DNA from 3 places in the Pseudomonas sp. DCA-1 genome. Region 1 is predicted to be linked to each of the others. Evidence: riboswitches for the same ligand, from Rfam matches in the RefSeq annotation. Region 1 holds a riboswitch; each other region holds the start of a gene.
The links. Region 1 has a riboswitch for cobalamin ahead of ACE4QZ_RS16775 (ABC transporter substrate-binding protein). Riboswitches for the same ligand answer to the same signal wherever they lie in the genome.
Positions count from the first base shown of each region.

Region 2: linked by a shared signal. The riboswitch ahead of cobW (cobalamin biosynthesis protein CobW) and the one ahead of ACE4QZ_RS16775 (ABC transporter substrate-binding protein) in region 1 are both predicted to bind cobalamin.
Region 3: linked by a shared signal. The riboswitch ahead of ACE4QZ_RS12720 (CbtB domain-containing protein) and the one ahead of ACE4QZ_RS16775 (ABC transporter substrate-binding protein) in region 1 are both predicted to bind cobalamin.

Region 1 covers NZ_CP169881.1:3,545,154-3,554,879, reverse strand. The annotation lists gene ACE4QZ_RS16815 (efflux RND transporter permease subunit) at 1-65, shown strand, start outside; gene ACE4QZ_RS16810 (MFS transporter) at 98-1,435, opposite strand; gene ACE4QZ_RS16805 (ParA family protein) at 1,616-2,392, opposite strand; gene ACE4QZ_RS16800 (sensor domain-containing diguanylate cyclase) at 2,552-4,123, opposite strand; gene ACE4QZ_RS16795 (hypothetical protein) at 4,183-4,662, opposite strand; gene ACE4QZ_RS16790 (GNAT family N-acetyltransferase) at 4,796-5,293, shown strand; gene ACE4QZ_RS16785 (ABC transporter ATP-binding protein) at 5,350-6,138, opposite strand; gene ACE4QZ_RS16780 (FecCD family ABC transporter permease) at 6,135-7,151, opposite strand; gene ACE4QZ_RS16775 (ABC transporter substrate-binding protein) at 7,151-8,161, opposite strand; cobalamin riboswitch at 8,272-8,470, opposite strand; gene ACE4QZ_RS16770 (DUF1624 domain-containing protein) at 8,499-9,665, opposite strand.
Region 2 covers NZ_CP169881.1:3,127,319-3,137,044, forward strand. The annotation lists gene cobN (cobaltochelatase subunit CobN) at 1-3,718, opposite strand, end outside; gene cobW (cobalamin biosynthesis protein CobW) at 3,722-4,789, opposite strand; cobalamin riboswitch at 4,889-5,106, opposite strand; gene ACE4QZ_RS14800 (hypothetical protein) at 5,207-5,359, shown strand; gene ACE4QZ_RS14805 (hypothetical protein) at 5,356-5,718, shown strand; gene ACE4QZ_RS14810 (ATP-binding cassette domain-containing protein) at 5,890-7,467, shown strand; gene ACE4QZ_RS14815 (branched-chain amino acid aminotransferase) at 7,604-8,623, shown strand; gene ACE4QZ_RS14820 (multidrug/biocide efflux PACE transporter) at 8,802-9,230, opposite strand; partial or broken gene ACE4QZ_RS14825 (LysR family transcriptional regulator) at 9,323-9,726, shown strand, end outside.
Region 3 covers NZ_CP169881.1:2,714,106-2,723,831, forward strand. The annotation lists gene ACE4QZ_RS12690 (transporter substrate-binding domain-containing protein) at 1-1,909, opposite strand, end outside; gene ACE4QZ_RS12695 (response regulator transcription factor) at 1,923-2,537, opposite strand; gene ACE4QZ_RS12700 (DUF1272 domain-containing protein) at 2,759-3,001, opposite strand; gene cobM (precorrin-4 C(11)-methyltransferase) at 3,068-3,820, opposite strand; gene ACE4QZ_RS12710 (cobalamin biosynthesis protein) at 3,855-4,241, opposite strand; gene ACE4QZ_RS12715 (CbtA family protein) at 4,241-4,927, opposite strand; gene ACE4QZ_RS12720 (CbtB domain-containing protein) at 4,937-5,125, opposite strand; cobalamin riboswitch at 5,219-5,442, opposite strand; gene ACE4QZ_RS12725 (GNAT family N-acetyltransferase) at 5,548-6,027, opposite strand; gene ACE4QZ_RS12730 (LysE family translocator) at 6,152-6,781, shown strand; gene ACE4QZ_RS12735 (alpha/beta fold hydrolase) at 6,803-7,675, shown strand; gene ACE4QZ_RS12740 (pirin family protein) at 7,772-8,659, shown strand; gene ACE4QZ_RS12745 (DUF1652 domain-containing protein) at 8,955-9,215, shown strand; partial or broken gene ACE4QZ_RS12750 (hypothetical protein) at 9,339-9,626, opposite strand.

The sequences.
Region 1 (9,726 bases):
CGTTGCTGGTGTTGCCGGCGTTGTATCAGTGGGCGTATCGGCGGGAAGAGCAGCAGGAAGGCTGAGCAGTCGGGGCTGCAAGGCAGCCCCGGAAATTTCAGACGGTGTTTCGGGTTCCGGCCCGCACACCGTCCATGCTCATGTCCTCATGCAAAGAAATCCGCGAAGTTTCCGGCAACGCCAAGCCGCCCACCAACGCCACCAGCGCAATCACCACCAGGTAGAACGCCGGTGCCAGGCTGCTGCCGGTTTGGCCGATGAGCCAGGTTGCCACCAGCGGCGCAGTGCCGCCAAATAGCGTGTAGGCCACGTTGTAGGTAATCGCCGAAGCGGTATAGCGGGTACGTGTAGGGAAACTTTCCGACAGCAATGCTGCGGTAACCACGCCACTGCACAGTGCCCCCACCGCTAGCAGGATCACCCCCAGCAACGCACCCGACATCGAGCCAGAGCTGGCCAGCCAGTACGCCGGGAACACGCTAAGCATCATCCACAGGCAGGTAAAACCGATGGTCTTGCGCCGCCCCACCCGGTCCGAAAATGCACCGGCCAGCGGGCAGCCCACGGCGGCGAACAGCAGGGCCACGGTGGTCACCAGCAGTGACTGCGCGCGGGTCAGGTTGCCGACCAGTTGCAGGTAGGTGGCGAAGTAGGTGGTGAACATGTAGAACGACAACGCGGTCAGCGAAATGAACGCCCCCAGGTTGCGGATGACCCGGCCATGGTGGCGCAGGGTTTCCTTCAGCGGTGAATGCTCGTGCTCCTTGCCTTGGGCGACGGCTTCGCGGAACGCCGGGGTTTCCTCCATGCGCCAGCGCAGGTACAGGCCGACCAGGCCCAGCGGTGCGGCAATCAGGAACGGAATGCGCCAGCCCCAGGCATTCATCGCCTCGGTCGACAGGCTGGCCTCCAGGCCATAAGCGATCACCGCTGCGCAGGCAAAGGCGGAAAAGGTCGACACAGGTACGAAGCTGCCATAAAAGGCGCGCTTGTCGTCAGGCGCGTGCTCCATCAGGTAGGCGCAGGCCCCGGCATATTCGCCACCGGCAGAAAACCCCTGCAGGCAGCGGGCCAGGGTCAGCAGCGCCGGGGCTGCCAGGCCGATGCTGGCATAGGTCGGCAGCAGGCCGATCAACGTGGTGGAGCCGGCCATCAGCAGGATGGTCAGCGACAGGATGCGCTTGCGACCCAGTCGGTCGCCCAAGGCACCGAAGACGATGCCGCCCAAGGGGCGCAGGGCGAAGGCCACGGCGAACACCGCGAAGGTTTTGAGCAAGGCCACGCTGGCGTCTTCGCTGGCAAAGAACTGGCTGGCGATCAGCGTGGCGAGAAAGCCGTACACGGCGAAGTCGAACCATTCGACGAAGTTGCCGATGGCCGAAGCGGCTATCACCCTGCGCAGGGTGGCGGGGGATACCTCATGATGTGCGGACATGCGGGAGCTCTCCGGTTTCCTTTGGCAGCCATGATGAAAGTGGCGCGGTAGGGCCGCGCCATCGTTATTGTGCTTGCCAGTAGATAGCCGGGCGCTGCAAGGCGCTTTGTCGAGGGCGACCTCGGTATACCTGATTCAACCGATGCAGCAGGTTACAGCCGGAGTGCCTCAAAAGGCCTGTCAGGCCGCACGCTCAAGCACATCCAGCAAATCGACAAATTCCAGGGCCAGTTTATGCCGTGGCGCCAAATGCACCAATGGCACCGAGGCATGGTGCGATTCACGCATCTTGATCGAACTGCTCAGGTACACCGGCAGCACCGGCAGGCCTTCGCTGCGCAGTTGATCGACCAGGGTCTGGTGCAGTGCGGTGCGGCCGGCGAACTGATTGACCACCACACCTTCCACCTGCAGCGCGGGGTTGTGGTCCTGGCGCAGTTCTTCGACCTCGGCCATGACACTGTGCAGGGCCTGGCGCGAGAAACTGTCGCAGTCGAACGGAATCAACAGACGCTCGGCCGCCACCAGCGCGCTGAAGGTATAGAAGTTCAGTGCGGGCGGGGTGTCGATGTAGATCCGCTCGTAGTCCTCGCCCAGCGCCACCAGCAACTTGCGCAGCTTGTTGATCTTGAACTTGCTCTCCAGCTTGCTTTGCAGGTCGCTGAGGTCAGGGCTGGCGGTGACCAGGTGCAGGTTGCTGTAGCGGGTTTCGGTGATTGCCACGCGGTGCTTCTTGCCGGCGGCAGTAACCGGCGACAAGGTCTGGCGGAAGAAGTCGGCGATGCCGGCAGGAATGGTGTCGTTGGCCAGCCCGGTCAGGTAGAAGGTGGCATTGGCCTGTGGGTCGAGGTCGACCAGCAAGGTTCGGTAGCCCTCGGCGGCACTGGCTGCGGCGAGGTTGCAGGCAATGCTGGATTTGCCAACGCCACCTTTCTGATTGAAAACCACACGACGCATGAGACGCTCATCCATGAAGTGAAAATGTCAGGTCGGGGTCAATCCTATGACTGAAACGCTGCAGTTTTATGACAGGAATTGTTACAGGGCAGCGATGCATCGCTGCCTGTATCGGCATTTTCACGGGCGAGCCCGTTCCATGGTGACAACACAAGGCGTTCAGGCAAAAGCGACCCGGTTGCGCCCCTCTTGCTTGGCCCGGTAAAGCGCCCGGTCAGCCTCGCCCAATGCGTTCATGGGCTCGCCGTGCGTCTCGCCATCCCAGTGCGTCACCCCCAGCGAAATTGTCACTGCCCCCACCGGTTCCACCGGCATATCCTGTACGGTCACACGCAACCGTTCGGCCACTGCGGCGGCCACATTCAGGGTTGCCCCAGGCAGCAATATCAAGAACTCCTCGCCGCCGGTGCGACACAACAGGTCGCCCTCGCGGCAACAACGGCGCATGAGCTCCGCCAGCTGGCGCAGCACCTGGTCGCCCACTTCGTGTCCATGGCTGTCATTTATCCGCTTGAAATGGTCGATATCCAGCGCAATGGCAGCAAACTCCCGGTTTTCAGCTTCCAGTAACGAAAGGCTGAATTCCAGGCTGCGGCGGTTGCCCAGGCCGGTCAGCGGGTCGGTCTGGGCGTCCCGATTGAGCCGGCCGATGCGTTCTTGCAGCAAGTTCAGGCTGAACAGCAATGCGCGCTTGAGCTCTGCCGCCTCGAAGTACCAGGCCCGCACCTGATGCAAGCGTTCGGCGGTACCGGCGCGGTCCATCGTGCGGGCACTCGCGGCCAGTTTCCACAGCGGCCGGGCGATGGTACGAGCCAACCACCACAGCAGCAGGCTGCCAACCAGCGCCAAAGGCGCCGAACTGGCGATCACGTTCAGCACCAGATGGTTCAGCGGCGTCACCGTCTGCGCCAAAGGCTGCTGCGCTACCACGCCCCAGCCGGCGCTGGGTACAGTGGCGAAACCGGCGAGCATTTCCACGCCTAGGCTATTGGTCAGCTGCCGGGTACCGCTGTCCAGTGTCGCCAGCTGGTCAACCAGCGCATTGCCCTCCACCACCGTGCCTACCCGTTCGCTATTGGGGTGGTACAGCAGGCGTCGGTTGCGGTCGACCACATACAGGTACGAACCGTCCTTGTAGAAATGCTCGCCCAGCAGGCTGTTGAGGATGTTGTGTTCACGCAGATAGAGGCTGCCACCCACATACCCCAGGTAGCGACCGTTGTTGTCGAAAATGGGTTGCGACAGCACCACCACCAGGTTGTCGGCCGCCGACAGGTAGGGCGTGGAAACCAGTGGACGGCGTTCGTGCAGGGCTTCCTGAGCGCCGGGCGACTGCACGTGGGTGCCGATCAGGTGGCGTAGCGGGGCGGGGGATACTGCCAGCAGTACCCCGTTGGCATCGATCACGAAGGTGGAGTTGAAGGCCATGCTCTGGCCCAGCACGCGGTCAGTCTCTACCTGCAGCGCTGCGGTGTCGCTCAACTGTCGGCTTTGTACACCGGCGCTGAACATCAGTTGCTGCAAGGCGCTGCCAATGAAGGTTTCGGTGATGCTGGCCAGCTTTCTCGCATACACCCGGTTGGCTTCCAGGGCATTGTCGATCAGTAGCTGGCGCTGCACCCGGTAGCTGGCGAAATAGCTGGCGCACAGCATGACCACTGCGGTCAGGGCGCAGAGCACCAGAATGAGTGTACGTAGATCCAGGCGCAATCCGTGCTTGGTGTGTGGCAATCCTGACCTCGGGTGATCGTAAAGGGCTGCTGAACGGGAGTTACCTTAGCGGGTGGCGCTCAAGAGCCTGCCTTGTCCAGTGCATCAAGCTCATCTTCCACCTGTTGCATGCGCTGTTCGACCAAGGCCTGCACGCTCACATCGCGGGCGGTTTCGCGCATCAGCGCGGTGAGTTTTTCGCTCAAGCGTTTGCCGGCTTCGGTGTCTTCCAGGGCGCGCGCTTTGGCGGGGTCCTGGGTGGCGGCGACGATGGTGGCGAATTCGGCGTCGCTGAAGTTCTTTTCGCTGTACAGGCGGAACAGGTCCCGGCGCTGGTCCTCGACGGTCAGGTGCTTGCGCAGTACGTCCTGGATGGTCGCTTGCGACAGCTGCGGGTGAGTGCGGCCCAGCAGCGCGGACATGCGCTCGATGTTGTGCGTGTAGGCGTCCTGCAGCGGCAGCTGGGCGAGGATCTGTTCTTCACGGGAGGGTTTCTGGTCGCAGGCGGTGAGTGCAGCAGCCAGCAACAGGGGGAACAGCAACTTCGGGAGGCGAGGCATGGTGTGGCCTGGTCGGGCAGTGAAGACTGCCGATTATACCGGTGTCCGCCTTGCCGCGACGAGCCCTGTGATTTGCCTTGAGCGGCAGGCTGCGGTAGAACCGTGCGCTCCCGATCACACTGGCAACCGCCCGATGCCGAACTGGACCCTGCAACCTGTAGCGCGTGACGCCATTGCCGAAGTGCTGGCGTTTGTCGACAGCGCTCGCCGCGCGCTTTTTCCGATGCTCGCCAATGCACCCTTGCCGCGTGACCTTACGCATTTCGCCGACACTTACCTGGACGGCGCGGGTTGTTTTCTGGAAGCCCGTGAGGGTGAGCGGCTGGTCGCGGTGATAGGTTACTTGCCCTATGACCATCGCTTTGTCCAGCTTGATTACCGCGCAGAGCGGGTAGTCGAGGTGGTGCGGCTGTTCGTGTTGCCGGCCTACCGCAGGCATGGCCTGGCGGCTGCCTTGTTTGGTGCCTTGCGCGAACGGGCGATGCAAGCGGGCGTCGACTGCCTTTACCTGCATACTCATCCGTTTCTGCCGGGCGCCATTGCGTTCTGGGAGCGGCAAGGGTTCACGCTGGTGGATGTGGAGCAAGACCCGGTGTGGCAGACCACGCACATGCAGTTGCGATTACGCTGACCTGTGGGAACGTGCCTGTTGGCAATGACGCAACAGCATGGGCAGGGCTACTTGGTTCAGGGGGCGCGAAAGCGCAGGATGCGCGCGCCGTCGAAAGGGTCGGTGAGGTAGTGGGCGTGGACGCCGAAGGTGCTCAGCAGGCGCTTGGGGGTAAGCACCTCGAAGGGTTTGCCGAGGGCGATCAGGCGGCCTTTGTCGAGAACCGCGACACGGTCGCAGGTCAGCGCCTGGTTGAGGTCATGCAGCGCCACCAGGGAGGTTACCGGCAGCGCCTGCACTTGTTGCAGCAGGCTTAGCTGATGCTGGATGTCCAGGTGGTTGGTCGGCTCGTCCAGCAGCAGCACCTGCGGCCGTTGGGCCAGCGCGCGGGCGATGTGTACACGCTGGCGCTCGCCACCGGACAGCGACCCCCACAGGCGCGTGCGCAGGTGCAGGGCATCGAGGTCGGTCAGGGCTTGCTCGACGATGGCGCGGTCCTGCCGCGAGAACGGTGCCAGGGCCGAGAGCCAGGGTGTGCGGCCCAAGGCAACCGCGTCGAACACGCTGATCGCATCGAGGGTGTCGGCCTGTTGCTCGACCAGCGCCAGCATCTGGGCAACACGGCGGCGGGGCATCTGTGCCAGTGGCTCACCCATGAGCTGCACGCTGCCGCAGGCCGGTTTGCGCAACCCTGCCAGCAACTTCAGTAGCGAGGATTTGCCCGAGCCGTTAGGGCCGACAATGCCCAGGGTTTCACCGGCGACAACGCTGAGGTCGATATCGCTGAGCACGGTATTGCCGGCCAGTTGCAGCCCCAGCCCATGGCAGGCCAGCGGAGGGATGCGAACTGCTGTCATGGCGGTCATGGGCGCCCCCGACGGCTAACCAGAATCAGCGCGAATACGGGGGCACCGATCAGCGCAGTCACCACGCCCACCGGGATCACCTGGCCGGCGATCAGCGTGCGTGAAAGAATGTCTGCCGCAATCAGGAACAGCGCACCGCCCAGTGCGCTGGCGGGCAACAGACGGCTGTGCCCGGGGCCGAGCAGAAGGCGCAGGGCATGGGGTATTACCAGCCCGACAAACCCGATGGCGCCGACAATGGACACCATCACAGCTGTCACCAGCGCTGCACAACTGATCAGCAGCAACTGGGTGCGCCGCACCGGGATGCCCAGCGAGGCGGCCGAATCGGTACCGAAGGTGAAGGCATCCAGAGCACGGCGGTGCCACAGGCACACCAGCAAACCGAAAATCGCCACCGGCACAGCCAGCCACACCGAAGGCCAGCGCACGCCGCTCAGGTTGCCCAGCAGCCAGAACAGGATACCGCGCGCCTGCTCGGCGGTGGCCGACTTGGTGATCAGGAAGGCGGTCAGTGCATTGAACAGTTGCGAGCCGGCGATACCGGCAAGGATCACCTGGGCATTGTTGCTGCTGGGGCCGGCCGCGCGGGCCAGCACCAGTACCAAGGCGAATGCGGCCACGGCACCGATGAAAGCCCCTGCGGACATGCTTAACGCCAGGCTACCCAGGCCCAGCAGGCCGACGAGTACCGCGCCGGTCGAGGCACCGGCAGACAGCCCCAGCAAGTAGGGCTCGGCCAGTGGGTTGCGCAACATCGCCTGCAGGATGACACCGCAGGTGGCCAGCCCGGCGCCACAAGCGGCTGCGACCAGGGTGCGGGTCAGGCGGTAGTTCCAGACGATGCCGGCGTCGATCGGGTCCACCGGGTAGGCGGCTTGCCACAGGTGGTTGGCCAGCACCTGGCCGACCACGCTGGGCGACAGGTTGGTTTCGCCGATGGCGGTGCCGGCCAGCAGGGCAGCCAACAGGGCGGCCAGGGCAACGGCGATGCAGGGTAACAGGCGAATCATCACTGGGCTGCTTTACCGCTGGCGAAGGCCGTGGACAGCGTTTGAACGCCGCGGAACAGGCGGATACCGGCCTGCATGGCGTCGGCGTCAAGGATAATGATACGGTCGTGCTTCACTGCGTCCATGTTGCGGGTTACCGGATCACTGCGCAGGAATTCGAGCTTTTTCTGGTAGTCGTCGGCGGGGAAACGGCGGCGGTCCATGCGCGCGATGATCAGCCAGGTCGGATTGGCCTTGGCCAGGGTTTCCCACCCTACGCTTGGCCATTCTTCGCTGGACTCGACCACGTTGCGCACACCAAGGGTGCGCAGCATGAAGTCGGCGACACCCTGGCGGCCGGCCACATAGGGATCGATGTGAAGGTCGGCGCTGGAGAACCAGAACAGCGCCGAAGTTGCCGACAAGTCCTTGCCGGCCAGCCGCGCCCTGGCGCTGTCCAGATGCCCTTGCAACTCGGCGTTCAGGGCCGCACCGCGGTCCTGAACGTCGAAGATCTCGGCCAGTTGACTGACGCTCTTGTAGATGCTGTCTACCTGGAACGCTTGCAGGCGGGTGCCGTCTGCACCGACCAGGTTGTCCTTGCCTTCGCAGTCCGATGGCAGCACGTAGGTGGGGATCTTCAGTTCATCGAACTGCTCGCGGGTGGCGACCGAGCCCTGGGCACCGACCATCCATTCGAACTGCACCGCGACCAGCTGCGGGTGCTTGCCGACCACCGCCTCGAAGCTGGGTTCGTTGTCGGCCAGGCGTGGAACCTTGGCGTTCACTGCCTGGTATTCAGGCAATACGTTGTTGAACCACAGCGAGGTGCCCGCCAGCTTGTCACCCAGCCCCAAGGCATAGAGCAGCTCGGTACCGGCCTGGCCGATGGTGACGGCGCGCTGCGGTGCCTGAGCAAAAGTCTGCGGCTTGCCGCAGTTGTCGATCGTCAGCGGGTAGTGGGTGGCAGCGGCCTGGGCCAGGCCGGTGAGGCCTAGGCCCGCGAGCAGGGTGGCGAAACGGGGCAGCATGCTGGGCGATCTCCTATCGGACAGTTCTGGTGAGGAACGCACGGACAGGCATCGCCGAGCCCCAGCGGGTGGCTGGGGCAACACTGACGGCCAATCCCGGACACCCCGCCGGTTGGTGAATGCAGGCCGGCAGGTCTCCTGACTGGTGCGTCATGGCCTGGCTCCGGCCTTCCCGGGCGGTAGGCCCAGTGGCATGGGTGGAGCAGGCTCGGCACCTACAGTTGCGGGGGCAGTTCCGTTTGGCCCGTATTGGCGGGCCTGGGATTCCCTGTTAGTTCCGTGGTGGAAACCGGCGGCCCGCATGGTAGACCATCGCGGCGCCGGGGGAAAACGCTTTTCAGAAGTACTTCAGCCAGCTGATGTCGCGGCGGCGCTGTTTCAGCCGGGCGAACCCGCGCACCGGCAGGTACAGCGAAACCGCCAGCAGCACCGCGCCCAGCCACACCGCTGCAATACCGTCGAAACCGAAGTAGTCGCCATGGTTGAGCCCGAACAGCGCCACGCAGGCCAGGTACAGCAGCTTCAGCACATACAGGTGCAGCAGGTAGAAGAACATCGGTGCCGCACCGAACACCGCCAGTGCCGTGATCCAGCGCACTTGGCCGGCCCGCTCGAACGCGCGTAACAGCAGCAGGCCACAGCCCAGGGTCAGGGCCAGGAACAGAAGCGACGGTGGGTATTTGGTGATGTTGAAGAAGCTCATCAGGGTTTGCGTGAAGGTTGGATAACCGCTCCACGGCGCCTCACCGTAACCATTGAACATGCGCAGCAGGGCAAAGCCAAGCAGCGCGAGCAAACCGGCTACCTGCAGGTGTTGCTGGCGTTGTCCGGCATCGCTGCCACGGGCGAACCAGGGCCCCAGGCCGTAACCCAGGGCGATGACGCCGATCCAAGGCAGCACCGGGTAAGACGTGCGCAGGTGCAGGGTCTCGGAAAACGCCAGCCAGCCACGATCATGCAGGATTGCCCACGGCACATGCAGGGCTGACTCTACGCCGAAGTGCACGCCGTCGAGCAGGTTGTGGCCGGCGACGATGATGGCGCCCAGGGCGAGTAGCGCGGCGCGTGGCAGCCACACCAGCAGCGACAGGGCGATCATGCTGACGCCGATGGCCCAGATCACTTGCAGGTAAATCACGCTGGGGGGCAACTGGAAGGTCCAGGCGAAGTTGACCAGGGTGAACTCCAGCACCACCAGGAACAGCCCGCGTTTGAGCAGGAACGCCGAGACGTCGCCACGGCCCTGATACTTCTCGCCATACAGCCAGGCCGACAGGCCGGTCAGCAGGACGAACACCGGCGCACACAAGTGGGCGAGGGTGCGGCTGAAGAAAAGCGCCGGTTCCGTGGTGTCGATGGCCATGGGATCGCTGACCTGGTGGTGCAGGAAGAAAGTCTCGCGGACGTGGTCCAGGAGCATGAACAGGATCACCAGGCCGCGCAGGGCATCGATGCTCTGCAGGCGCTGGGTGATCAGCGTGGGCGTGGCGCTGGCACTTGTCATGGGCTGTCTAATAAGAATGGATTTCATGTGAAACGTTATCGTATAACAATATGCTAAAAGG
Region 2 (9,726 bases), 420 kb from region 1:
CGCGGTAGTCGCCCGGCGCCTGCCACAAGCCGCGCTGCTGGGCCTCCAGCAGGCGCTCGGTGAGGTCGCGCAAGGCCTCGGGGTTGTGCTCGCGCATGAAATCGCGGGTCGCCGGGTCGAGCACGTAGGCATCGGCCAGCCCCTGGTAATGATGATCGTCGATCAGGTGCGTGGTGGCGTCGAAGGCGAACAGGTTGTCGACTGTCGCTGCCATCTCGAAGGCACCCTTGTAGCCGTGACGTTTGACCCCGTCGATCCACTTGGGGTTGAGCGCACGGGCACGGATCACCCGGTTCAGCTCTTCCTTGAGGGTACGGATGCGCGGTCGGTCGGCCTGGCTGTGGTCGCCATGGTAGCTGGCCACCACCGCCCCGGACAGGGTTTCCGAGGCCACCAGCATGCCGCCCTGGAACTGGTAGTAATCGTTGGAATCGAGCAGGTCGTGCTCGTGGTTATCCTGGTTCTGCAGCACCGCCTGCACCTTGGCCAGGCGCTGGGCGAACTGGGCGCGGGCCGGGGTTCCGTCGTCGCTGCCACCGTAGGCATAGCCGCCGTGGTTGAGGTAGACCTCAGCCAGGTCGTCGCGACTGTTCCACAAGCGTCCATCGATGGCGTTCTGCACCCCGGCACCGTAAGCGCCAGGTTTGGCACCGAACACCCGCCAGCCTGCCTGACGCGCGGCCTGCTCGGCATCCACGCCCTGAGCCTGCAGCGCTGCCCGTTCGCTGCGCACGCGGGCAGCCAAGGGGTTGAGGTCGTCAGGTTCGTCCAGCGCGGCCACTGCCTGCACGGCGGCGTCGAACAGGCGGATCAGGTTGCCGAAGGCATCACGGAAGAAGCCAGAAACGCGCAAGGTCACGTCCACCCGCGGGCGGTCGAGCAGGCTCAACGGCAAGATTTCGAAGTCGTCCACGCGCTGGCTGCCGGTGGCCCAGACAGGCCGCACGCCCATCAGCGCCATGGCTTGCGCGATGTCGTCGCCACCGGTGCGCATGGTCGCCGTGCCCCATACCGACAGACCGAGCTGACGCAAGTGGTCGCCGTGGTCCTGCAGATGGCGTTCGAGGATCAGGCTGGCCGAGGCGAAGCCCAGGCGCCAGGCCGTGGTGGTGGGCAGGTTGCGCACGTCCACGGTATAGAAGTTGCGGCCGGTGGGCAGCACATCAAGGCGCCCTCGGCTTGGCGCACCACTGGGGCCGGCGGGCACGAAGCGCCCGGCCAGTGCCGCCAGCAGGCCATGCATTTCAGCCGTGCCGCAGGCGTCCAGGCTGGGTGCGACCGCCTCACACAGGGCCTGCACGACAGCGTGCACCGGTTGCCACTCACTCAGGTCGGGTAACTGTGCCGTGCCTTCCAGCGCCTGCCCGATCACCTGCAGTGCCAGCAGCTCAAGGCGCTCGCGGGTGTCGCCACAGGTGCGCCAAGGTTCATTGCTCATGGCCTGCAGCTGTTCGGGGCGTATGCCCTGCCACGGCTGCCCAAGGTCGCAATCGAGCGGGTCCCAGCCCGGCACCAGTGCTTTGGCCAAAGCCCGCAGCAGGCTGGCATTACCGCCACGGCCGTCGCCACGCTCGACCCGCAACAACGCCAGCAGCGTATCCAGGCGCAGCCGCCCTTCTGGTGACTGACCAAACACGTGCAGGCCATCGCGAATTTGCGACTCCTTCAGGTCGCACAGGTAGGTATCCAGGCGCGGCAGCCAAAGCGCCGCATCGTCCAGTTGCCCTTCCAGTTGCAACTCACGGTCAATGTGGTTGGCCTTGACCAGCTCGAGGATGTCACGCTGCAACTCGCGGGCACGCCGAGGGTCGAGCAACTGCGCTTCGTAGAATTCGTCGGCCAGTTGTTCCAGGTGGCGCAGCGGGCCATAGGTTTCAGCACGGGTCAGCGGCGGCATCAGGTGGTCGATGATCACCGCCTGGGTACGGCGCTTGGCCTGGGCGCCCTCGCCCGGGTCGTTGACGATGAACGGGTAGATGTTCGGCAGCGGGCCAAGCAGCGCGTCCGGCCAGCACTGCGCCGATAGCCCGACGCCTTTGCCGGGCAACCATTCGAGGTTGCCGTGCTTGCCGACGTGGATCACCGCATCGGCGGCAAATGCGTGACGCAGCCAGAAGTGAAACGCCAGGTAGCCGTGCGGTGGCACCAGGTCAGGGTCGTGATACACCGCGCTAGGGTCCACCTGGTAGCCCCGCGCCGGCTGGATACCAACGAAGGTCAAGCCAAAGCGCAGGCCGGCAACCATCAACCGGCCGCTGCGGTACATCGGGTCCTGTTCGGGCGGCCCCCAGCGTTCCAGCACTGCCTGGCGGTTGGCCTGCGGCAGGCGCTCGAAGGCCACCTGGTAATCGGCCAGGCTCAGGCTCTGGGCACAGGGGCGCTGGTCGAGGTGGTCGAGGTCGTTGGTCACGCCACCGAGCAACTGGTGGATCAGTTGCGTACCGCTGCCCGGCAGTTCGGCCAGCGGATAGCCTTCGGCCTGCAGCGCCTTGAGGATGTTGAGTGCGGCGGCGGGCGTGTCCAGACCGACACCATTACCAATGCGACCATCCCGGGTCGGGTAGTTGGCCAGCACCAGGGCTACACGCTTCTGGGCATTGGGCAGGCGGGCCAGCTCGACCCAGCGGCGGGCCAATTCGGCGACAAAGTCCATGCGCTCGGGGTGGGCGCGGTAGCAGACAACGTCGGACTGGCTGCGCTCGCTGCGCCAGGCCATGTCCTTGAAACTGACCGGGCGCGTGATGATGCGCCCGTCCAGCTCCGGCAACGCAATGTGCATGGCCAGGTCGCGCGCGCCCAGGCCCTGCTCGCTGGCTTCCCAGCCAGGCTGGTTGTCCTGCGCGCAGATGGCCTGCAGCACCGGGATGTCGCGACGGAACGGGCGCAGGTTGGGGCGCTCGGGGCTGGACAGGGCAAAACCGGTGGTATTGATCAGCACTTCGGCGCCGACCTCGTCCAGCCAGGCTTCGACCTGTTCCAGGCAGGCGCTTTCCTTGAGGCTGGCCACGGCGATCGGCAACGGGTTCAGGCCGGCAGCCTGCAGGCGCTGGCAGAACACGTCGATGAAGGCGGTATTGGCCGCTTGCAGGTGCGAGCGGTAGAACAGTAACGGCGCCACCGGCTGTTCGGGGTGCCAGTGCGGGTACCAGTCCTCGAGTGTCGCGCTGCCGTTGGCCGGGTGATAGACCGCCGTGCGCGGCAAAGGCTGCGGTTCGTCCCAGGCATAGTCGCGGCCCAGCCACTGGCTGGCCAGGTAGTTGAACAGGTTGATGGCGTTGGCCTTGCCGCCCTGGCGCAGGTAATGCCAAAGCCGCTCGGCCTGCTCACCGCGGACGTTGCCCAGGCTGGTCAGCTCCGGGTCTGGGCGGTCGTCGCCCGGCACCAGAATCAGCTGCACGCCACGGGCGGCCAGCTCGAACAGTTGTTCGACACCATAGCGCCAGTAACCAACGCCACCGTGCAGCGACACCAGGATGACCTTGGCATGGCGCAGCACCTGGTCGACATACAGGTCGACCGATGCATGGTTCTGCACCTGCATCGGGTTGGCCAGGCGCAGGCCGGGAAAGTCTTCGGGCAATTGCTCGGCGGTGTCGGCGAGCAATGCCAGGTGCGAATCGCCGCTGCAGAGAATCACCAGCTCGGCGGGTGTCTGGCCGAGGTCGGCAATGCTGTCATCCGGTACGAAACCACCGGGCTGGGTCCGCAGCAGGTGCATGGGTCAGGCGCCCAGTGCCTGGCGCAGGCGCGCTTCCAGCTGGGCAGCATCGAGGTCCTGGCCGATCAGCACCAGGCGGGTAATGCGCGGCTCGTCGGCACGCCAGGCGCGGTCGAAGTGCTTGTCGAAACGGGTACCCACACCTTGTACCAGCAGGCGCATCGGCTTGCCCGGGATGGCGGCGAAGCCTTTGGCGCGCAGGATACCGAACTCCACCACCAGCTGGGTCAGCGCATCGAGCAGCAGGCTTTCGTCGGCTTCAGGCAGGTCGATGGAGATGGAATCGAAAGCGTCGTGGTCATGATCGTCATGATCGTCGCCGTCGTGGTGGGAATCGTGGTGAGTTCGACGGCCATCGATATGTGACTCGGACTCGGCACCCACGCCCAGCAGCACGTCCAGTGGCAGCTTGCCGCTGCTGGCCTCGATCACTTTCACCGCCGGCGGCAGTTCTTCGGCCACCTCGGCACGCACCTTGGCCAGGCCTTCGGCGTCGATCAGGTCGGCCTTGTTCAACACCACCAGGTCGGCGCTGGCCAGCTGGTCAGCGAACAGCTCGTGCAGGGGCGATTCATGGTCCAGGTTAGGGTCGAGCTTGCGCTGGGCATCGACCTGGTCCGGGTAGGCGGCGAAGGTGCCAGCGGCCACGGCCGGGCTGTCGACCACGGTGATGACCGCATCGACGGTGCAGGCATTGCGGATTTCCGGCCACTGGAACGCTTGTACCAATGGTTTGGGCAGGGCCAGGCCGCTGGTTTCGATGAGAATGTGGTCGAGGTCGCCACGGCGTGCGACCAGCTCACGCATCACCGGGAAGAATTCTTCCTGCACGGTGCAGCACAGGCAACCGTTGGCCAGTTCGTAGACGCGGCCGCTGGCTTCTTCCTCGGTGCAACCGATGCTGCACTGCTTGAGGATTTCGCCATCGATGCCCAGTTCGCCGAACTCGTTGACGATGACCGCAATGCGGCGGCCCTGGGCGTTGTCGAGCATGTGGCGCAGCAAGGTGGTCTTGCCCGAGCCGAGGAAGCCGGTGACGATGGTGACGGGGAGCTTGGCCAGTGTTTTCATGTCGCATTGCCCTTGGCAGTGTGGCGCGGGCATGCAGGACGACAGCCGCGGGCCGGACCGGCCGGGCTTGTTCGCCACCGGATCACCCCGCCCGGTTGAAAGTCGAAAACGTGACGAGGCAGGTCTCCTGGCTTGCACCGTTCCATGCCCCCGTTCAGTTGAACAGCGGGCTGGCGGGATGACGCCTTCCCGCGCGCTGGCGCAGTGGCTGTGTCGATCCGTTGTCGGTGCTTACAGTTGCGGGGGCAGCCGCGGCTTGTACCGCGTTCCCGTCTTAGCTCCGGCCATGCCGAAGAACCTCGAAGTGGGCAAGGCTACGCAGTGGCTGGCGGGTGGTCAACCATTGCTGCCGGCTGGTCGACCATAAGGGCAGCAACTGCGCTACAGTGGCACTTTTTCAACGGACAAGGACGCCCCATGCCCCTCGCCCCCGCCCTACCGGTATTGCGCATGTTCTCCGCCGACAAGGCCAAGGCTTTTTACCTGGATTTTCTGCAGATGCAGGGGCAAGACCCGTTCGGCAACCGCCTGCGCTTTTGCCAGCAGATCGATGACGAGGCCAACCCATGAAGGCATTGGGCAAACGCGAGATAAGTCGCCTGGAGCGGGAGTTGGTCGCGTGCCTGACCGATGCCTGCGAAGCCGCCAAGGCGGAGATTGTCGGCTTCAGTTGGCTTACCCATCGCCTCGACCCCGAGGACTTTCCGAGCAGCCTGCGTATCACCTGGGTATTCGAGCAAGAGGCCGACAAGGCAGCGGCCGTGGTCGGTGATGCGAAGGCGCGCATGCTGGCGCTTACCGGCCTGGCGCTGGAGCAAGCCGGCATTCAGCTGGACCATCCGGCCTGGCATGTGCGATTCGACAGTGAAGAGGCCTGCGCGCACGGCCACGGCGGAGACTGGGCCAAGCGCTTGCAGACGCAGCGCTGAGCCCCAACCGGCAGCCGGTGCTTTACCCGGCCCCAAACGGTCCGTTAGGCTACGCATTCCCTAAATTACGAGGTGTTCGTCCAATGCGCCATTGATGCCGCCGTCCGTTCGACGGCCAGTCTTCAGCCTCCGGTTCGTTCCGGAGATGTCGCGGCATTTGTGGAGATGTACATGACGAACACGTCGATTCTGACGCTGGACAGCGTTTCCTTGGTCTTGCCTGATGGCAGGCCGCTGTTTAGCAACCTCAACGAAACCTTCGACCAACGCCGCACCGGCCTGGTCGGGCGCAATGGCGTGGGCAAAAGCCTGCTAGGGCAAATTCTTGCCGGCCAGCGTGAACCGAGCAGCGGCCATTGTCGGCGCCTCGGGCCTGTCCACTTGCTGGATCAGCAAGTCATCGAGCGCAGCGCCACGCTGGCCGACCTGGCTCAAGTGGGGCCGGTGATTGCGGCGCTGGAACGCATCGAGCAAGGCAGCATCAAGCCCCAGGATTTCGACACCGTTGGCGAGCGCTGGGATATGCGCGAGCAATTGCAACTGCAGCTTCAGGGCCACGGCCTGGGTCAACTTGACTGGCGCCAGCCCGCTCGGACCCTGAGCGGTGGCCAAGCCATGCGCGTGGCACTGATTGGCGCGTGGCTCAGCGATGCTGATTACCTGATCCTCGACGAGCCAAGCAATCACCTGGACAGCAACGCCCGCGCCCAGTTGCTGAGCATGATCGAAGCCTGGGACCGTGGCTTGCTGGTGATCAGCCACGACCGCAGCCTGCTGGCGCACATGGCACGCATTGTCGAATTATCCAGCCTGGGCTTGCAGGCCTATGGTGGCAACTACAGCCTCTATAGTGCGCAAAAAGCCAACCAGACGGCGCAGGCCCAGCAGCAACTTGCCCGGCTGAAGCAGGAGCAGCAACGCCAGGCCGGTGAACTGCAGCGCCAACGCGAAGACCTGGAGCGCCATCAGGCCCGGGCCGGGCGCCAAGCCAGGCACGCCAACCAAGCCAAGATCCTGGTCGACCGCAAGCAGGAGCGCAGCCAGGCCACTGCCGGCAAGCAGCGCCGCGACCATCGCGATGCTCGGCAAACGCTATTGGGCAAAGTGCGTGACGCCGCCCGCGAGGTGGAGCGAGACAGCGCTATTACCTTGCACACGCCCACCCCTCAGCGTCATCCGGGCCGTGAAGTGTTGGCCGTGCAGGCACTTTGCTTGCCCCATGGCACCCGTGAAGCGCTTGACCTGCGCTTGTGCCTGGGCCAGCGCGTAGGGCTGATCGGCGCCAATGGCAGTGGCAAGTCCACCCTGCTCAGGCTGCTGAATGGGGAATTGCCGGCATCGCCCGACAACGTGCGCCTAAGTGGTGAGACCGCCCTGCTCGACCAGCACTGCAGCACCCTGCCAGGCAACCGTAGCGTGCTCGAACACCTACGCCAAGCCAACCCGACGCTGGCCCAGGGAAAATTGCGCAGCCGCCTGGCGCAACTGGGCCTGGATGCGCCCCGTATCGAACTGCCCAGTGGCCTGCTTAGCGGCGGCGAGCGTATGAAGGCGGCGCTGGCCGCCGTGCTGTACCGCGAACGGCCGCTCGACCTGTTGCTGTTGGACGAACCCGGCAACCACCTGGACCTGCCATCGCTGACAGCCCTGGAACACATGCTTGGGCAGTTTCGCGGGGCGCTGATAGTGGCGTCCCATGATGCGGTATTGCTGGAAAACCTGGCGCTGGATGAGTACTTGCGGTTGTAGAAACCGAAAAAAAAGCATCGCAGCCTATCAATTCGTGACTGGCCGTTCCCGATCCGCCAAGGATGGTTTAAGGTGGCATGGTGCGCATATAACAGCAGCCCGAGCGATCGGGCACTTGCAAGACAATGAGGGTGTCATGAGCAACGAAAGCATTAATTGGGACAAGCTGGGTTTCGACTACATCAAGACCGACAAACGCTACCTGTCCGTATGGCGCAATGGCGAGTGGGACAAGGGCACCCTGACCGAAGACAACGTACTGCACATCAGTGAAGGCTCCACGGCCCTGCACTACGGCCAGCAGTGCTTCGAAGGCCTGAAGGCCTACCGTTGCAAGGACGGCTCGATCAACCTGTTCCGCCCGGACCAGAACGCCGCCCGCATGCAGCGCAGCTGCGCACGCCTGCTGATGCCGCACGTACCGACCGATGTGTTCATCGAAGCGTGCAAGCAAGTGGTCAAGGCCAACGAAAAGTTCGTGCCACCGCACGGCAAAGGCGCCCTGTACCTGCGCCCGTTCGTGATCGGCACCGGCGACAACATTGGCGTGCGCACCGCCCCCGAGTTCATCTTCTCGGTGTTCGCCATCCCGGTTGGTTCGTACTTCAAGGGCGGCATGAAGCCGCACAACTTCCAGATTTCCAGCTTCGACCGTGCTGCCCCGCAGGGCACCGGCGCAGCCAAGGTCGGTGGCAACTACGCTGCCAGCCTGCAGCCGGGCGCTGAAGCGAAGAAGGCCAACTTCGCCGATGCCATCTACCTTGACCCGCTGACCCACACCAAGATCGAGGAAGTCGGCTCGGCCAACTTCTTCGGCATCACCGCCAACAACGAGTTCGTTACCCCGAAATCGGCCTCGGTACTGCCAGGCATCACTCGCCTCTCGCTGATGGAACTGGCGCAATCGCGCCTGGGCCTGACCGTGATCGAAGGCGATGTCGAGATCAGCAAGCTGGACCGCTTCGTCGAAGCCGGTGCCTGCGGTACCGCAGCCGTGATCACCCCAATCGGCGGCATCGAGTACAACGGCAAGCTGCACGTGTTCCACGACCTGGAAAAGGTCGGCCCGGTTACCCAGAAGCTCTACAACGAGCTGACCGGTATCCAGAGCGGCGATGTAGAGGCACCGGCAGGCTGGATCGTCAAGGTCGCCTGAGGCGCATCAGCTGTATGAAAACGGGGCATGCCAGTAATGGCATGCCCCGTTTTTCTTGGGTTTATACGGTCACCTCGAGCGGTTTTTACCCGCAAAGCAGACGGCGCGGGGCATGGCACCGGCTGCGCCCAACCACCGACCTGTGCCCCCGATCAGTGAACCGCGCAGGGTTGCAGAATCATGCCAGGTGCCGCTGCACCAGCAGGTGCCGGGCTTTGTCGAACGCCCAGTTGTACACCACGGTGTAGGGCAGGATGATCACGAAGAAGCCCAGCTCCACCATGAACGCCTGCAGCAGCGAAATCTCCAGCATCCAAGCCGCCACCGGCAGGCACCACACCACCAGGCCGGCTTCGAAGCCAAGACCGTGCACGAAACGCATACTGGCCTTCCAGTTGATGCGTTCGGTTTGCACCCAGCGATCGACCAGTGCGTTGTAGGCCATGTTCCACAACATGGCGATTACCGACAGGGTCACCGCCAGCGCGCCCGCCGTTGCCAATGACCTGCCCATGATCCAGGACAGCAGCGGCGCACACAGCAGTACCGCGAAAACTTCATAGCCAACCGCGTGGACCAGGCGTTCGGTGAAAGACACGTTTTTCATTGCAAATTCCATCCATTGCGTGAGTCGTGCTTCCCATTCTCTTTGATAGAACTGATACTCGCGATATAGCTGCCATCGGTTTTATCAATACCATGCGATACTCTCCCGAAGCTCTGGTCGCCTTTACCGAAGCCGCATCACTCGGTTCGTTTTCTGCGGCGGCGCGCAAGCTGCGCAAAAGCCAGTCCACCGTCAGCATCGCCATTGCCAATTTCGAGGCCGATATCGGCTGCCCGCTGTTTGATCGCAGTGGCCGCCACCCCACGCTGAATGAAGCGGGTAGGCAGGTGCGGAGCCATGTAGAGGCGATTCTCGATGCCAGCGCCCAGCTCGATGCGCTGGCAGTGCGACTGGCGCAAAATGTCGAGGCGCTGGTATCTGTGGTGATGTCGGACAGCTACAGCGTAACGTTCCAAGGGGCGGTGATGACTCGTTTCGCCCAGCACTACCCCCATACCGAGCTACGCTGCGGCCCGGCGGAGGACGCTGATGTGAT
Region 3 (9,726 bases), 830 kb from region 1:
TCTGGGAGTCGCTGCGGCCGCTGCGGCTATCTTCCAGGGCCAGTTCCAGCAGACCGATCACGGCATTCATCGGGGTACGGATTTCATGGCTCATGGTGGCCAGGAAGGTGCTTTTGGTCTGGCTGGCCTGTTCAGCGTCGTCCTTGGCCTGGCGTAACTGCTCCAGCAGCCCGCGGCTCAGCGCAAGCTGTGCCTGCAGCGCGTGCTGTGCCTCGGTTCGCTGGTTGATCAGCTTGCGCAGGTAGCTGTTCCAGAACACCACCCCGGCCAGCAGCAGGGCCGACAGTACGAGCACCTGCAAGGCCAGGGTGCGGTAGTCGCGCCATGGGCTGTCGCTCACCAGTGTGCTGGTACGCCAGCGGTTGATCAGTTGGTCGAGTTCTTCAGGCGGAATGCTTAGCAGCGCCTTGTCGAGAATGGCCTGCAACTGGGGCTGGTCGGCGGCTACGGCAAAAGCGGCAATGGCCGGGGCATCGTCGAGCACGCCGGCGATGCGCAAACGTTCCTTGAACACATGGCTGATGTAATAGGTAGCATTGATATGGCTGCTCAGGGCCACGTCGGCAACACCGTTGGCCACGGCCTCCATCTGGGCGAGGGGGTTGTCAACTTCGACCAGCTCGGCCTGTGGGTATCGCTGTTGCAAAACGGCCTCCTGGGGGGAACCGCGCACCAAGGCGATGCGCTTGCCATCCAGGTTCTTGGCCTGTGCAGATGATTCGCCGTCGTCACGGGTGACGAGCACGCGCGGGCTGACCAGGTAGGGGCGGGTGTAGCGCAGTTGCTTCAAGCGGTCGGCGCCATAGCCCAGCGCGCCGATCATCTGTGCCTCGCCGTGGACCAGGCGGTCGATCATGACCTGCGATGAAGCACTCTCGACCGGTTTGAACTGCAGCCCCGTGCGCAATGAGATCTGCTTGAGCAGGTCCAGGGTGATACCGCTAGGGCGGTGCTGAGCATCATTGAACGTCAAAGGTGCCAGCGAGGTATTGACCAGTACGCTGATCGTGGGGTGGGCGGTGATCCAGGATTCTTCTTCTTCGCTCAAGGCAGTGAGGTGGCGCTGCAGCAGCAGGCTGGTGTTACCACTGCTCCAACGGCGCAGAATGTTCAAACGTTCACTTTCGCTTATACGTGACAGCGCCTTGTCCACCAGCCGATGCAAGCGCGGGTTGTCGCTGGCGATGGCGAAGGCAAAAGCTTCTGGGGCCAGTTGGGAGAAATGGTCGATTTTCAACGTGCCCTGAAAACTTTTGCCGATCATGTAGTCGGTGCTGATGGCATCGCCCAGATAGGCGTCTGCCTCGCCCAGCACGACGGCAGCGAGCCCGGCCAGGGTCGAGCGGTACAGGCTCAGTTGCGCCTTGGGGTACTGGGCGCGAACGCTGGCGGCCGGCAGGTAATGATCGACCATCGCCAGGCGCAGGCCGGCAAGGTTGGGCGTGCTTTTCAAGCTGCGCCCCTCGAGGGTGACGATCACTGGCAGGTCGTCGGCATAGGGGGTGCTCAGGCTAAGTTGGGCGTCCGCCGCTTCGAAAGCGTTGGAGCTACCCAGCAAGTCGATACGGCCATCACGCAGGGCAGTGATGGCCTCGTGACGGCTGTCAAAACGGCGTACTTCAATGGGTATGTCAAGCTGTTCGCCGATGATGCCGGCGTAGTCTGCACTCAACCCCTCATAGTCATGCTGACTCACGTTGATTTCGAACGGGGGGTAGTCGGGGCGCGCACTGCCCAGTACCAGGCGTTGGTGTTGTTTCAGCCAGTTGCGGTCCTCGCCGGATAACGCCAGCGGGGCAGCGGCACTGATTGAGCGTGCCAGCAGATGGCGTGGTTCGCTGCTGGCCTGCAGCACCATGGAGTTGGCCAGACCTAGAGCCAGAAGGACGCTCGCCAGCAGCTGTTTCATGGCAGCCGAGCGCTCAATAGACGTTGTTGCGCTTGGCCAGGTCGACCATTTCCACCAGCGACTCGGTCTTGAGCTTTTCCATGATACGGCCCCGATAGGTGCTGATTGTCTTCGCGCTGAGGTTCATGCAAGTGCCGATGTTCTTGTTGTTCTCGCCGCGCGCGAGGCGCCGCAGCACTTCCATTTCCCGGTTGGAGAGACTGGCCAGGCGCACTGGCTCGCTCTCCAGCGAGTTGCTGTTGACCGACATCTGCGGAAAGGTCGAATAACCCTTGGTCAGGGCCTTGAGGGCGAACAGCAGAGCCTCGTGGTCCTCTTCCTTGGTGACGAAGGCGCCTATCCCGGCATCCAGGCAGCGGCGTACATACAGGTCAGTGGCCTGGCCGGTCAGCACCATGATCTTCGGTACCGGCTCCAGGCTCTGCAATCGCTTGATGACTTCCATACCGTCCAGGCCAGGCAGGCCGATGTCGAGGATGACCACGTCCGGGCGCAGTTCGCGGGCTACCTGAGCCACTTCACTGCCATTGCCGACCTCGCCGACGACATGGAAGCGCTCGCGCTCGAGCAGTAGGCGCAAGGACAGCCGGACAATAGGGTGGTCGTCGACGATCAGCACGGTTGTCATGAGGAAAACTCCTGTAGGGATGTGGTCCGCTTCCTGGAACACTCAGGAATACGTCTGCAAGTGGGGTTATCGGAAGCGCTGCACGATACGACCATTCCCGAAGTTTGGTAATGCCGAGTATAGAAGTGTTGAAATCCTCAGTGCTTATTGTTGAAAAATCCTACAAGAAACAGGAAAGACATCACCCTGAAACAGCGGTGATGCCGATTCTTTGCAGTTGCTCAGGCGCAGGCTGCGTGCGGTTTGTGTATACGCAGTGTGGAGGCAGGGTTGTTGGCCAATGCCTGCCCGACCCGCGTCGGGCGGGCTACCAACTGCCCGGTACAATTCGGGCAGCGGCCTTGGAAGCGGGTTTCGGCACAGGCACGGCAGAACGTGCATTCGAAGGAGCAGATCAGAGCGTCGGGGCTGTCACCCGGCAGGTCGGCATCACAACACTCGCAGTTGGGGCGTAACTCCAGCATGGGCATGACTCCTGTTCGCAGGCGTAAACCCGGAGTCTGCTACGCCCGAGGCAAGGCTGGCAATGTTCAGTCGCCAGGGCGGTACAGGTGGGCATGCCCGGCACGGTACAAGGTCGATTCGGCGAACGGCGTATCCCCCAGTACATGACCTACCAGGATCAGCGCCGTGCGCCGGAAATCCTTGGCCGCTACGCGTTCGACAATGTCACCGAGGTTGCCGCGCACCCAATCCTGGTCTGGCCAGGTGGCCCGATGCACCACCGCAACCGGGCAGTGCGCGCCATAGTGCGGCACCAACTCATCGACAATGCGCGACAGGTGCTTGACCCCCAGATGAATTGCCAGGGTGCTGCCATGGCGCGCCAGGTCGCCCAATTGCTCACCAGGTGGCATGGGCGAACTGTCGCCATAACGGGTAAGGATCACCGTCTGCGCCACTTCAGGCAAGGTCAGCTCGCAGCCGAGCAGGGCGGCGCTCGCTGCCGTGGCGGTAACGCCGGGGATGACCTGGTAATCGATGCCTAGCGCCTGCAGGTGGCGGATCTGCTCACCGATGGCGCCGTACAGGCTGGGGTCGCCGCTATGCACCCGGGCCACATCCTGACCTTGTTCGTGCGCGCTGCGCATGGCAGCGATGATCTGTTCCAGATGCAGTTCGGCGCTGTTGATCACGGTTTCGGCCTGGTGGCCTTCGAGCACGGCGGCGGGCACCAGTGAACCGGCATAAATGATCACTGGGCACTGACGAATCAGCCGTTGGCCCTTGACCGTGATCAGCTCCGGGTCGCCGGGGCCGGCACCGATAAAGTAGATGGTCATGCTAAGTCCTGGCAAGAAAGAGGGTACGAAACGTTCAGCAGGCCAGGGCGAGCGTCGCCGGGCCCAGTACCTGGCGCGTCAGTAGCAGGCTGGCTGTACCCTGCCGCTGGCTGGCCAGGGCCAGTGCCGCGCTCTCGGCTACGCCCCAGCAGCCGCTGTGCCGGTAGGCAGCGGCGGACCGGTGGCTGAGCAGTGGTTCATAGGGTTGCAGTTGCGCGACATGGTACAGCACCAAAGGCAAACCTAGGTGCTCTGCCAGTTGCAACAACCCGGGCTCGTCGGCCTTCAGGCTGATGCTTGCGATGCCGCGCAGGTCAGCCAACGCCAGGCCCTGGTCGTCCAGAGCCTGGTGCAGCAAGCGATGCAAGGTGTCCGCCGGGCAACCCTGGCGGCAGCCAAAACCGGCGTAGAAGGCAGGCATCAAGCCTGGCTGGAACGGCGGAACAGCCAGGCGCTGAGCAGGCCCAAGGCCAGCCAGAAGGCGGCGTTGGTCAGCCAGGAGGCGACTTTGAACTGGGTTTCCAATGCTTCGGGGGCCAGGCTTTCGTGCACCTCCGGTTGCGGCGCACCGATGACATGAGGCATGACCAGCAGCACGGCGCCCAGCGCCTTCAGCAGCCAGTGGCGGGCAAACACCAGCAAGGCCAGGCCCAGGGCTGTGGCACTGGCTGTACCGACCCACCAGGTCTGGCGTTGCCCCAGGTCGGCGGCCGCAGTACCTGGCAGTTCTGGTGGCAAGCCCAGGGTTGGGGCCAGGCAGAACACGGCGAAGCCAGCCAACCCCCACAATGCGCCAGTGGCGGCGCGTTTGGGCTCGCGAAGGCTGTACAGGGCGGCGAGGATCAGGGCGAAGCCGACCGCGACCACCAGGTTGCCGCCTGTGGTGGACAGCACGCGCTGCCAGCCGTCTTCCGGCGACCAGGCTTCGGCGCTGTGTTCATGAGCGGCCACTTCGCTACCGTGTTCGTGGTGTGCGGCCGGGGCCGAGGACTCGTAGGTTTCCGCCTCCAGAATCAGCGGAGCAACCCAGAAGCTTTGCAGCAAGGTCAGCAACAGGGCTGCAAGGAGCCCGCTGAAGCCCGCAGTACGGGCAATGCGCGTGATCATCAGGCGTACTCAGTGGCAGGGGAAGGCGGCGCTGTGGCGGGTGTCGTGGGCGGCGTTGTGCACGGCCTCGATGTGCGAGAACCCGGCAAAGTAGACCAGGCACAGACCCAGCAAGCTGGCACCGACGGCGATGGTTACACGCCGGCTGAGGGTAACGGGGGTAGCAAGGCTGTGTTGTTTGGCGCTGGTGACGGGCATGACGCGATCCTCTGCTTTTTTGTGGGCAACGGGCGAGCGCGGCAGCCCCGGACGTGGTCGCCCAAGGGAATGCAACAGCGCCCGCCCACCGCGGGGTGTTCATGAACGTCAGGCCGGTCTCCGGGCTTGCGAGGAAGAGCTGGGCTCCTGGAACGCGTCACCTTCCCATGCCGTACTACAAGGCACAGTGGTACAGACGCTTCACTCGCTTACCGTTGCGGGGGCAGCACCGGCATTGTCCGGCCCTGCAGAAGGGCCTGGGACGCACCGGTTTCCCGTTTCACCCCGTGAGGGGCACCTGAACGCGAGGCATAAGGAGAGCATGGGGCGGGCTTGGCGTCAATGTCATACACAGCGCGAGGCTGTCGAACAGCAGGTACTACAGGCTCAGGCCCGCAGGCAGAAGTGCAGGAACCGGGCGTTCACCCGCGGGCGAATGCCGCCAGCTTGTCGCCATCCAGCCGGTAACGCACCCACTCATCCTGCGCCTCGGCCCCCAGTTTCTGGTAGAAGCCGATCGCTGGCTCGTTCCAGTCCAGCACGCTCCATTCCAGGCGCCCGCAGTTGTTCGCCACCGCTTCGCGGGCAATGTGCTGCAACAACTGCCGGCCAGCGCCATCGCCGCGTTGTTCGGGGGTTACGTACAGGTCTTCCAGATAGATGCCATTGCGCCCGAGCCAGGTCGAGTAGCTGTAGAAGTACACGGCAAAGCCGATTGCACGGCCATCACGCTCGCACATCAGGGCGTGCACAGTGCTGCCTTCGTCGAACAGGCTGTGCTCGATGTCGGCAAGGGTGGCGACTACCTCGTGGCGAGCGCGTTCGTATTCGGCCAGTTCGGTGATGAAGGTGAGGATCTGCTCGGCATCGGTATGCACGGCAGGGCGAATGGTGAGGCTCATGGTGACGGCTTCCTTGGTCCGGATTGGCGATACAGTGATGTGTATCTACGTAATTTAATCAAACTGTACCAGTCGCTGGGAAAGGCGACTCCGGTAGTGTGACAGCACCTATAAAGAAAGTGGAATGCCCGCCATGCTTGCCTCTGCCGACCTGCTGACCGCCTTCGTGCTGTTTGCCTTCGTGTCTTCCATCACGCCAGGCCCCAACAACACCATGTTGCTGGCCTCGGGGGTAAACTTCGGCGTGCGCCGCTCGGTCCCTCACGCCTTGGGTATCAGCTTTGGTTTCATGGTGATGGTACTGGCCGTCGGCCTGGGGCTGGGCGAGGTGTTCAAGGCCTGGCCGCCACTGTACACAGTGCTGCGCTACACTGGCGCCGCCTATCTGCTGTACCTGGCCTGGAAGATCGCCACTTCCGGGCCGGTCGGCACGGCCTCGTCCAGTGCCCGCAAACCGCTGGGCTTCTGGGGAGCAGCGGCGTTCCAGTGGGTCAACCCGAAGGCCTGGGTGATGGCGGTGGGGGCGATTACCACCTACACACCCGCGCAAGGCTATGTAACCAACGTGATCGTCATTGCGGCCTTGTTCGCTTTGGTCAACCTGCCGAGCGTGGGGGTATGGGTGATGTTCGGCAGCGCCCTGCGCAACCTGTTGCAGCATTCGCGCTGGCTGATGCTGTTCAATGTCGTGATGGCCCTGTTGCTGGTGATTTCACTGTACCCGCTGCTGTTTGTAGAATCAGCGTTTTCCTGACCCCGAGAGTACAGTAAGCCCATGCAGTTGATTCCCTGGTCCCACGAATGCGCCGAAGGTTTCACCCTGCGTGGCTGGCGAACCCCGGCCAGTGGCAAACCGCTGCTGCATTTCCTGCATGGCAACGGCTTCTGTTGCCTGACCTATCAACCGCTGCTGATGCGCCTGGGCGAGCATTTCGACCTGTGGCTTTGCGACGTTCAAGGCCATGGCGACAGTGACCATGGCGGGGTGTTTCGCGGCTGGAACCGCTCCGCTGCCTTGGCGGTGGAGGCCTTTCAGGGCGGGCGTGGCGAATATGGCGACGTACAGCGGTTTGCCGTAGGTCACAGCTTCGGTGGCGTGCTCACAGGGCTGATCCTGGGCAGTGAGCCGCAACTGTTCGCACGTGCCGTGCTGCTCGACCCGGTACTGTTCAGCCGACGCATGATCGGCGTGATGGGGGCGGCAGCCCTGGTCGGCCTGCATCAGCGCCACGGCCTGGCCCGCAAGGCTGCCAGCCGCCGCAGCCACTGGCCCGATCGCGAGTCGGCGTTGGCTTCGCTGGAAGGGCGCGGCATCTTCAAAGGCTGGACACATGCGGCACTGCAGGCCTATGTCGAGCATGCCATCGGGGATTGTGGCGAGGCTGTGGTGCTCAAGTGCCGGCCCAGCCGTGAAGTGGAAATCTTCAGCTCGTTCCCTAAACGCTTGTGGGCCAGTCTGGCTGCAATCAGGACGCCGACACGGGTGTTGTATGGCGAAGACACCTATCCCTTTGTGCCACATTCGGTGAATCGCCTGGCGCTGCTAAACCGCAATGTGACCGCACGGCAAGTTCCCGGTGGGCACTGTTTCATGCAGGAAGACCCGGCCATGGCGGCCGAGCAGGTGCTCGGTTTCTTGCAGGTTTGACTGTTCTGCAGGTGGGACGAAGCATGCCATTTTAGTCAGCTACCGCTTGATTGGCATCATTGATAAGGTTATCTCAACCAAGAGAGGAGCCTTCTCATGAAAAAGATTCTGGGTATTCACCGCAGCCCTCACGCCCATTGGGTGGGTGATGGTTTTCCGGTGCGCAGCCTGTTCACCTACGACAACCTGGCCAGCCGGATAAGCCCGTTCCTGCTGCTGGACTACGCCGGTCCGCATGATTTCGCCCCGACCCAGGCCCGACGCGGTGTAGGCCAGCATCCGCATCGCGGCTTCGAGACGGTGACCATCGTCTACCAGGGTGAACTGGAGCACCGTGACTCTACCGGTGCTGGCGGCTTGATCGGCCCTGGTGACGTGCAGTGGATGACGGCTGCCAACGGCATCATCCATGAAGAGTTTCATTCTCCTGGCTTTGCCCGCAGTGGTGGCACATTGGAAATGGTTCAGTTATGGGTGAACCTGCCGGCGCGGGACAAGCGCGCAGCGGCCGGCTACCAGACGCTGCTGGCCGGCGAAATTCCGGTGGTAGCGATGGACGGTGATGCCGGGAGCTTGCGGGTGATTGCTGGTGACTACCATGGGCACCAGGGGCCGGCGCGGACCTTCACGGCGATGGATGTGTGGGATTTGCGGCTCAACGCCGGCGCGACCCTGCAGTTGCCGGTTGCTGCCGGTCGCAATGCGGCGCTGGTGGTGTTGCGTGGTAACGTTCGAATCAATAGCGAGCGCGAAGCAGGCCCGTCCAGCCTGGTGCTGCTCGACCGGGAGGGTGTAGACGTAGCCGTCGAGGCGCTGGACGGCGCCAGTGTGCTGCTGCTCAGCGGTGAGCCAATCGATGAGCCGATTGTCGGCTACGGCCCGTTCGTGATGAACAGTCAGGCGGAGATTGCCGAGTCGTTCGATGATTTCCATGCCGGGCGGTTTGGGCAGATGCAGGATGAGAGGGGAGGTGCCGCGCACTGATCCTGTTGATTGGGTGGCCTGCCCCGGGCCTTTCGCTGGCAGGCAATCTCCCCAGCGACCCGGCTGGATCCTGGCCAATGCGTTGTCGTCCGAGACCACTCGTCGTCAAGTCTGCTATTGCATTCGAACATACGGCGCACGCGGAGAATCTTCCACTAAGGTGCTAAAGGATTCCTCGCAAGCTCATTGCCCGGGCGCATGGAAAGCTGGCCGAGCATGTGCAATATCAATTGGCGCCCCGCCCGACAAAGGCGTACTCCCAAACAACAGGCCATCCCGCAGAGAGGGTCGTACCATGTCGTTGATAGGCGTTTCGATACTAGAAATGCGGCAAATGATCGAGCAGGCCTGCTTGCCAGATCGCTGTGAAGTCAGCTGCCCGGACGGCGCCAACCTGACCATCCGCCTGGGCCAGGGCCAGGATCTCGATCAAGGCGTGACCCTCAGTGGGGTCGCCCTGCAAGATCTCAACAGTTGCCGTGATCTGGTCAACCTGGTGGAGCAGCTGCATGCGCTGCGTGACAGCCACCCGGCGTCACTCAAGGCCATTGCCTGAGCGCACCTGTCGTGCCCGGGTCAGCTCAGGCTGGCCCGGGCACTTGCATTCTGGCTGCTGAATAGAGCGCGCAGGTATCAGCCCTGGCAGCCATCAGCGCCGCACCGGCTGCCGCTGTTCGGCTTATTGCAGTTCCAGCAGCAGGTTCAGGCCACCGTCTCCGCACTTACCCTTGTCACGGACCACGCCATGCTAACTCCGTCCATCCCAGACGAAGGCCACACTGTGAGCGCGGTCGATCTTGTCGGGCAATGGGGGGCAAATGTGCAAGCGCAGCCCTGGGAGGCCTTGCAGGTTGAGGGTGGCCAGCTGGCATTGGCATTCCACACTTTGCGCCACGGGGCCGAACAGGGTGTCGCGTACGTAATCGAGCTGCAGCGAGGCATTGGGGGCGCGGCCAGGCATCTTCATCGGTACATGGCTCCGGTGCAACGGCTCGAAGAACCAGGCAGGTATGGCATGGCAGGCTCCAGACAAAAGTAGGCGGCTTATCATTCGAAGCTTGCCTGGC